One region of the Shewanella oneidensis MR-1 genome, then DNA from elsewhere that is predicted to be linked to it. Evidence: predicted binding sites of a transcription regulator. Region 1 holds the regulator's gene; the other holds the start of a gene.

Region 1 (4,281 bases):
CTTGTAAGCTGTCTGAGACTTGTACAGGCATGTTTCCTCCAGGGTGGCTGCGGTGGAGCATAGGTTGGCGATTAAGGATTTAAGCCAAAGCGCGGCAGCATATTGTAATTGAACGGACAGGAAAGCGTCGAGCCACAAATGCGTTTTAGTGAGTTAACGTTCTGAAAATAAAAATAAACTATACGGTGTCTTGAATAGCAGCAGGCGTTGATAAGTTCAAGCCTTAGTTAGCTGGCTTCGTCGAACTTAGCGTCTATCAGTGCGCAAATGGCATTGAGGGCGGGTTCTGCATCCGGGCCTTCGGCAATCAAGGTGATGGTTTTACCCATACCCGTCTCAAGCATTAATAGCCCTAATACACTGGCGGCAGAGGCCTGTTTTTCACCTTGGATCAGGGTAATGCTGGCATCAAACTCAGAAGCAAGCACCACGAGCTTTGTGGCGGCGCGGGCATGCAAGCCGAGTTTATTGCAAATGGTGACTTGGCGTTCAAGCTTTGGCATGGCTCAACTCTCGATGGCGTGCATTGACTTTGTGCTTGCCATTACTAAAACGCTTTGCCAGTTGCTCGGCGACATAAACGGAGCGATGTTGGCCACCCGTGCAACCAATCGCAATCGTGAGATAGCTACGATTATTGCGCTCTAAATGGGGCAACCAGGTTTCGAGTAGATTCTCAATTTGCCAGATGAACTTATTCACCAGTGGCTGGCGATTTAAAAACTCGGCAACGGGTTCATCTAAACCGGTAAGTGGTCGCAGCTCTGGCTCCCAGTGCGGATTTGGCAAAAAGCGCACATCAAACATAAAGTCAGCTTCGGTCGGCATACCATGCTTAAAACCGAAGGACTCGAAGTTGATCACTAGTTCCTTATCGACACTGCCAAGCAGAATTTGCCGCACTTGGTCACTGAGTTCATAGATATTTAGATTGGAGGTATCTATGTAGTGATCCATTTGTTGTGACAGCGGCTCTAGCAGCTTGCCTTCGAGTTTAATGGCTTCTTGCAGTGAAACACGACTCTTAGACAAGGGATGTAAACGGCGGGTTTCGCTATAGCGCTTGAGCAGGACTTTATCGCTGGAATTTAGAAAAAAGCTAGTGAGCTCAGTGCCCTCAGGTAGGCTTGCAAGCTGTTTGACCAGGACTTTGTCTTGCTCCGGCAGGTTACGCACGTCGACACTGATGGCGACGAGATCGTTACTGCCTTTGAGCTGTTCAAGCAAACTGCCGATTAACGGCAAAGGCAAATTATCGACACAATAGTAGCCGAGATCTTCAAGCACTCTAAGTGCGACCGATTTGCCTGAGCCTGAACGCCCTGACACTATGACCAGTTTCATCCAATGATTACCTGATAGAGTTCCGTTTCATCATGCGTCTTACGCAATTGTTTCAATACTTGCTTGTCGCTCAGCTTTTCAGCCATGCAGGACAAGGTGCTTAAGTGCTGCTGACATTGATTGGCAGGCACGAGTAGCGCAAATAAAATATCGACAGGTTGTTTATCGATAGCATCAAAGGCTATCGGCTCCTCACATTTTATCAATATCGCTATGGGTTGTGTTATATCGGTTAATCGACCATGTGGAATGGCGATACCGTTACCTATACCTGTGCTACCCATCTTTTCGCGCGCCACAAGGCTTTCGAAGATCGCTTGAGATGATAGGGTGGGGTACTGGGCAGCGGCTAAGTCGCTGATAAGTTCCAGTACCTTTTTCTTACTGCCTGGAGTGGCGCAGGTTGTGCACTCCGGCCGCAGTATGGTACGAAGTTCCATTGCTAGTGTTTTGTTAACTTCTCTTTGTGTTTAATAACCTGACGATCAAGTTTATCAATCAGGACGTCTATGGCAGCATACATATCTGCATGCTCTGAAGTCGCGAAGACTTCACCACCGGTGAGGTTGATTCTCGCTTCGGCAATTTGTTGCATTTTTTCAACATTGAGCACAACGTGCACATTATTGATCTGTTCGAAATGACGTTCAAGTTTTGAAAACTTTTCCTCAACATATGCCCGTAACGATTCAGTAATCTCGATATGGTGTCCACTTAGGTGTATTTGCATAGAAACGTCCTCCGATATCCATAATAGGCTATAAACTTTTACGCTGATTGGAAGGGGGAATAAGCATCGCTTCTCGATACTTCGCAATGGTTCTGCGCGCAACGTTAATTCCCTGTTCTGCCAGAAGTTGAGCCATCTTGCTGTCGCTCAATGGTTTTTTCTGGTTTTCCGCTGCAACCAGTTTCTTAATGAAAGCCCTGATTGCCGTGGATGAGCACTCACCGCCATCATCTGTCCCGACGTGGCTTGAGAAGAAGTATTTTAGTTCAAAAAGTCCTTTTGGGGTATGCATGTATTTTTGAGTGGTCACCCGTGAAATGGTGGACTCATGCATTTCTACCGCTTCGGCGATATCGTTTAGGACCATGGGTTTCATGGCTTCTTCACCGTATTCGAAGAAACCTTGTTGGTATTGCACTATGCAGTTTGCCACCTTGAGCAGTGTTTCGTTGCGGCTTTCAAGGCTTTTGATAAACCATTTGGCTTCCTGCAAATGGCCACGAATAAATTGGCTGTCTGCTTGATTTTTTGAACTACGAGCCATTGCTGCATATTGCTGATTGACATTGATTTTGGGCATGCAATCGGGGTTAAGCTCAACGACCCAGCGGCCATTTTTTTTCGAAACTGAGACATCTGGGACCACATATTCTTCATCGACTGCAGTGATGAGTAAGCCAGGACGAGGATTCAAGGTTTGGATAAGCGCAATGCTATCCCTTAACTCGTCTTCTTTGAGTTTGGTCTTACGCATTAACAGTCTAAAGTCGCGGGCAGCGATCAGATCAAGATGATCTTTGATCAACATGCGGGCATTTTCGAGATGCGGAGTATCAGGAGAAAAATGGGATAGCTGGATCAGTAAACATTCGCTTAAATCCCTTGCCGCAACGCCAACGGGATCGAAGTGTTGAATACGTTTAAGTACCGCTTCAACTTCATCCAGTTCTATCTCGGGGTTGCCCATGGCTTCGAGAATATCTTCAGTGCTTTGAGTGAGATAGCCTTGATCATCTATGGCATCAATAATGGCAGTGGCTATGGCTAAGTCAGTTTCTGAGAATGGTGTGAGGTTTTTTTGCCATTCTAAATGTTCGTATAGCCCCTCGCTGGTTTCCCCTTGGAACGGCATATCATCTTCACGGCTAGCGCCCGAGCCAGAATTGGGCGATGCGGTAAAGACTTCATCCCAAGTGGTGTCCATGGGGAGCTCTTCGGGCAGGGATTCTTTGGTCAGTGACTCGGCAATATCCACGGTGGAGTTGTCTTGCTCCTGTGGCTGGGCGCTGGTTTCACTAAAATCGGTATCAGCGAGATCTTGTTTACGTTCGCTAGGCGCATCGAATTGCTCCTCTTCCAGCTCGAGAAGAGGATTAGAGTCTAAGGCTTGCTGGATCTCTTGCTGCAGTTCTAATGACGACAATTGCAACAGACGAATGGCCTGCTGTAGTTGTGGCGTCATGGTTAACTGTTGACCCAGTTTGAGCTGGAGTGACGCTTTCATGTTACCGCTGATCCCTACGTTATTATTGTGAGTTTAGGTCGCTTGATATCATACTGATGGCGCTTTGCGCTGCCAAATTCAAGGCTGATTAGCTCAGTTTTAGTAACTATAGCCTGAATTGTTCACCTAAGTACACAGCCCTAACTTGCTGATTGTCTAAGATCTCTGCAGGAGTTCCTTCGGCGATAAGACTGCCGTGACTGACAATGTAAGCATGTTCACAGACATCTAAGGTCTCGCGCACATTGTGGTCAGTAATCAATACTCCAAGACCTCGACTTTTGAGTTGCTCGATAATTTTCTTGATATCGATAACCGAGATTGGATCAACGCCCGCAAAGGGTTCATCGAGCAAAATAAACTTTGGGTTAGCCGCTAATGCGCGGGCAATTTCGACACGACGACGTTCGCCGCCCGATAAGGACATGCCTTGGCTGTCACGAATATGGGTGATATGGAACTCTTCTAATAGCTGCTCTAGTGCTTCTTCGCGCTGGTCGCTATTGAGTTCTTTACGGGTTTGCAGTACCGCCATGATATTGTCGTGCACGGTTAATTTGCGAAAGATACTGGCTTCCTGTGGCAGGTAACCAATACCTTTGCGAGCACGCAGATGCATAGGGTCGGCAGTTAAATCATCATCGTCGATAAAGATATGACCTTTATCGCTTTTTACTAAGCCCACTACCATGTAAAAGGTGGT
Region 2 (4,281 bases), 600 kb from region 1:
AGTATAGGACTCAGGTCATTCCGAATCATCTACCACCATTGTATCCATTTAAGAACAGACCGCAATCCATCCGCAAAAAACTTGTTTAAGCAAAGGCTAAAAAACCAAGTTAAAATACAGCACAATCAAATCACAACCAATTGATTTAAAACAAAATAAATTAACAACCAATACCAAACAAGGGTATTGGCGCGATTTTAAGAACAATGTTTCCAAAATTACTAACGTTCACTGAAAAGCTCAGCATAAGGGATATCCCAATAAGGCGGGTTGCCGATATGGTCTTTAATAAACTCGATAAAGGCGCTGACCTTAGGCGCTAAATGCTTACGACGTGGATACACCGCCTGTAGCGGTAGATGATGGGTCAATTGCCAATCTTTAAGCAGTGGTACTAAAGTTCCCTTGGCGATCTCATCTTCCATCAAATAGCTAGCGAGGTAAACAACCCCTAAGCCACTGATTGCGGCAGATTTTAACGCTGGTGCGTTATCCACTCTAAAGTTACCCGAGACACCAATCTCACAGTAATCATCGCCTTTCTTAAATTGCCACATGCTGTGTTCATGCCACTCACCTTGATAGACCAAACAGTTATGGTCAACCAATTGTTCAGGGCGCGACGGTTCGCCATGCTTAGCAATATAATCGGGTGAAGCAACGAGTAAAAACTGACACTTCATCAAAGGACGTGCAACCATACCTAGCGGTAACTGCTCAGACATAGTTAGCAACAAATCTAAACCTTCACTGACCACATCAACCTTATGATCAAGCAAACTGACTTGTAGCTCAAGCTCAGGGTGTTTTGCCATAAAGGAGGGTAAGGCTGGGATAATATGCATAGCACCAAAGGATTGGGAAATCCCCACTTTTAGGACGCCACGGGTTGCATCGTTTAAGTTATGCACACTGGCAATCGCTTGCTCGGCATCGCGGAGCAACTCCTCACCTTGCAGATATAACAAATGTCCAGCTTCGGTCAGGCTTAAGCTACGAGTTGTACGCTGGATCAATTGAACGCCAAGTCGATGCTCGAGATCGGCTACCTGCGTACTGACCTTAGATTTAGAGATCCCAAGCCTTCTTGCGGCGGCACTAAAACTTCCGGCTCTGGCCACATGAGTAAAAATCGCAATAGGTTCTAATAGTTCTAACATGAAAGTCGCCTTAAGCAGTTTCGACAGTGATATAAACTTTCGGAATAGCGCAGGAATGCAGCATAAATGCCTTAAAGCATTCCATAATGCCTTAATATCTCACAGCAAATGGGTTCGTTGTAGAGATTTAGACCGAAAAAGTCCGCTAAAGTAGAGTGTTTTATCTGACTGAGTTGCCAGCTTTTCATTATATTTTAAGAGTATATCAAACATTAGTCTTAAGAATGTAACATTCCGCACTAAATAGCCGCAAGCATTGGGATTCATTTCAAGGTGCTAGGTATAACATTCCCCAAGAAAAAGCCCCAAACACCAAGGTGCTGGGGCGTTATCATTTACAAACAGCTTTAGGCGTTAAGACTCGCAGGCGGTCATCCCTCTGGGGCGAGTTTGAACTCATGATAACCTTGCAACCCATTGGGGAATGAGCTGTAGTCTGAAGCAATACAAGTCAGAACCCCTTGACTGCGGTGACTACTCGCGTAACTCATGGCTGGTATTTTGTGTCAACACATAAGGCGCTAACTCAGGTACGTCTTTACGTAACTGATTTTCCAGCACTAACAGACTTTCAAAACGTTCACATAATCGGTCGGCTTTCGCTTCAAGCCCCTTAGATTGAGTTTCAACTTGCTGCTCAATATCTTGGCCAAGCTTATCCATTTTTTGTGAGAATGCATCCATCTTAGCTTCGAATGACTCGCCATCACCAGAGAGCATTTGCCCACCAATATTCATCATTAGCGTACCGATGGAGTTTTGCATTAACTGCTCCATTTCCTGCTCAAATTCATCATTAAAGGTGCTTTGTATCGACTCATCGGTTGCCCCAAGGTAAAAACTATCTCCTTGTCTGTAAGCAACTGCATCAACACGTTTCTGCACGCCCGCCATCATTTCGTCAAATTTAGCTCCCGCGACATCACCCATCAGCGGCGTTAAGGCCATACTCACCGCTTGGGAAGCCAATGCAACAGCTTCGTTCACTAATCCAATCACCTCAGGCACCTGAGTCGATACTTCATCGGCATATTGAGTGACTAGCTTTTTCTGCTTATCGGAGAGATTGACTTGCTTGCCTTCGACAAACAACTTGTCGACTTCGATGCGATATTTTTCGAGCCCTTTCTCACTCATCACAAGTTTTTTAGGTTCGACCTTAACATCATAATTAAGGGAGACGTCACAACGATCATGGATTTGTGGCTCGGTTTTCGCCTGCACTAACTGCAATCCGGAAATACCTAAAATAACGCCCGATAATGCCACTCCAGTTAATAGCGTATTTATCTTCATTGTTGTTCATCCTTTAATCTGAGGGATTTGACTAAGCTAACATGCTAAAAGACTAATAGCAGAAGACATGCCAACTTTGTAACAAGCTAATTAATATGGAGTTATAGAAATTAGCACCGATAGATGATTAGTGATTTTCACTAATCATTAGTCTAAGAGTGCTAGAAATAGGTAAATCAGAAGATTGAACGTCCGAGACGCTGGCTTAGCTGTTCCAACATTGCTGTCCCAGCCAGGGAATTGCCTTGAGTGTCTAACTCGGGGGACCATACGCAAACTGATAATTCCCCGGGGATGACGGCAATAATGCCACCACCAACGCCACTTTTCCCCGGCATACCCACGCGATAGGCAAATTCACCTGCACCATCATATAAGCCTGACGTCGCTAACAACGCATTTAACTGGCGCGTCTGCACTTGGGAGATAAGCTCGGTGCCATCTAAGGTTTTGCCGCGATTAGCTAAATACAACATCGCCTTCGATAAATCGGCGCAGTTCATCTTTAAGGCGCAATAATGAAAATAAGTGCGCAGCACTGTATCGACATCACCTTGAAAATTGCCGAAGGATTTCATCAGATAGGCGATGGCCGCATTGCGAGCACTGTGCTGATATTCAGAATCCGCCACTTGCTTATCGAAACAGACTTTATCGTTTTGACTCAGCGCCCTGACTAATTCCAACATGCGATGTTTAGGTGCGCCCAAACGACTCTGCAATAAGTCAGCAATCACTAACGCGCCAGCGTTAATAAAAGGGTTACGTGGCTTACCACGCTCCAACTCGACTTGGACCAATGAATTAAAGGAATGTCCCGAAGGTTCTTTGCCGACGCGGCTCCAAATTTCGGTTTCTTCATATAAAGTTAGCGCTAAGGTTAAGCTGAAAACTTTAGAAATACTTTGAATTGAAAATGGCTCAAGGTAATCCCCTGCGCCTATGGTTTCGCCATCAATCGTGGTAACGGCAATACCTAATTTGCCAGGATCAATATTGGCGAGCGCAGGGATATAATTAGCAACCTTTCCTTGGCCGAGCAAGGGTCGAACTCTGTCGACCACTTCCTCTAATAACGCCGTTTCTGGCATTAACTCCACCAAATATCGTACAGTTCGCTAACTTCGAGTTGAGTCACTTTTTGACCCGCCCAGAAGGCCTTAACTGCAGCAATATCTTCCTCAGTGCACTTACCGATTGTTTGGGTCGCAATAATACCTTCCCATTCGATATGACCACCGCCATGGAAGCCTAGCTTACGGGCTTCAATCACCTCTTCAATAAACTTATCGACAGTTGCATCAATTTCAGCTTCAGAAACAGATGCATCGAACGTCCAAGTGATGTCAAAACCTAACTCTTGGAATTCATCGACGCGCATTTTCTTACGTAAACGACGGCTACGATTCGTTGCCATAGTGATTTTCCCCGTTGTGTTAAAAAATCCAATAAAAAAATGAAGATATTAAGCGATACGCTCGAACATCAGATCCCACACACCATGGCCAAGGCGATGACCACGAGCTTCAAATTTGGTTAATGGGCGATGATCTGGGCGCGGTACTACAGTACCATCAGCAGATTGGTTTTTATAACCGCTCGCCACATTCATCACTTCCAGCATATGTTCACTGTAGTTTTCCCAGTCGGTTGCCATGTGGAATACGCCGCCAATCTTCAGCTTACGACGGATCAATTCGGCAAATTCAGCTTGTACGATACGGCGTTTGTGGTGGCGCTTTTTGTGCCAAGGATCAGGGAAGAACAACTGCACGCGCGTCAGGCTGCCATCGGCAATCGCATGTTCTAATACTTCCATTGCATC

Evidence for each region. The regulator sigma-54, encoded in region 1, starts transcription at its own class of promoters, with help from an activator protein. The targets are predictions, from matches to a motif close to GTTGGCACGNNNNTNGNNT.
Region 2: the regulator sigma-54 is predicted to act here: its motif matches at 2,513-2,531, upstream of SO_RS15680 (YggN family protein).

Annotation. Positions count from the first base shown of each region.
Region 1 covers NC_004347.2:4,101,410-4,105,690, reverse strand. The annotation lists gene mgtE (magnesium transporter) at 1-31, opposite strand, end outside; gene SO_RS18460 (HPr family phosphocarrier protein) at 228-503, opposite strand; gene rapZ (RNase adapter RapZ) at 490-1,344, opposite strand; gene ptsN (PTS IIA-like nitrogen regulatory protein PtsN) at 1,341-1,784, opposite strand; gene hpf (ribosome hibernation promoting factor) at 1,787-2,074, opposite strand; gene SO_RS18440 (RNA polymerase factor sigma-54) at 2,103-3,578, opposite strand; gene lptB (LPS export ABC transporter ATP-binding protein) at 3,685-4,281, opposite strand, start outside.
Region 2 covers NC_004347.2:3,505,847-3,510,127, forward strand. The annotation lists gene SO_RS15675 (LysR family transcriptional regulator) at 222-1,160, opposite strand; gene SO_RS15680 (YggN family protein) at 1,635-2,456, opposite strand; gene glsB (glutaminase B) at 2,633-3,547, opposite strand; gene SO_RS15690 (YggL family protein) at 3,547-3,873, opposite strand; gene trmB (tRNA (guanosine(46)-N7)-methyltransferase TrmB) at 3,922-4,281, opposite strand, start outside.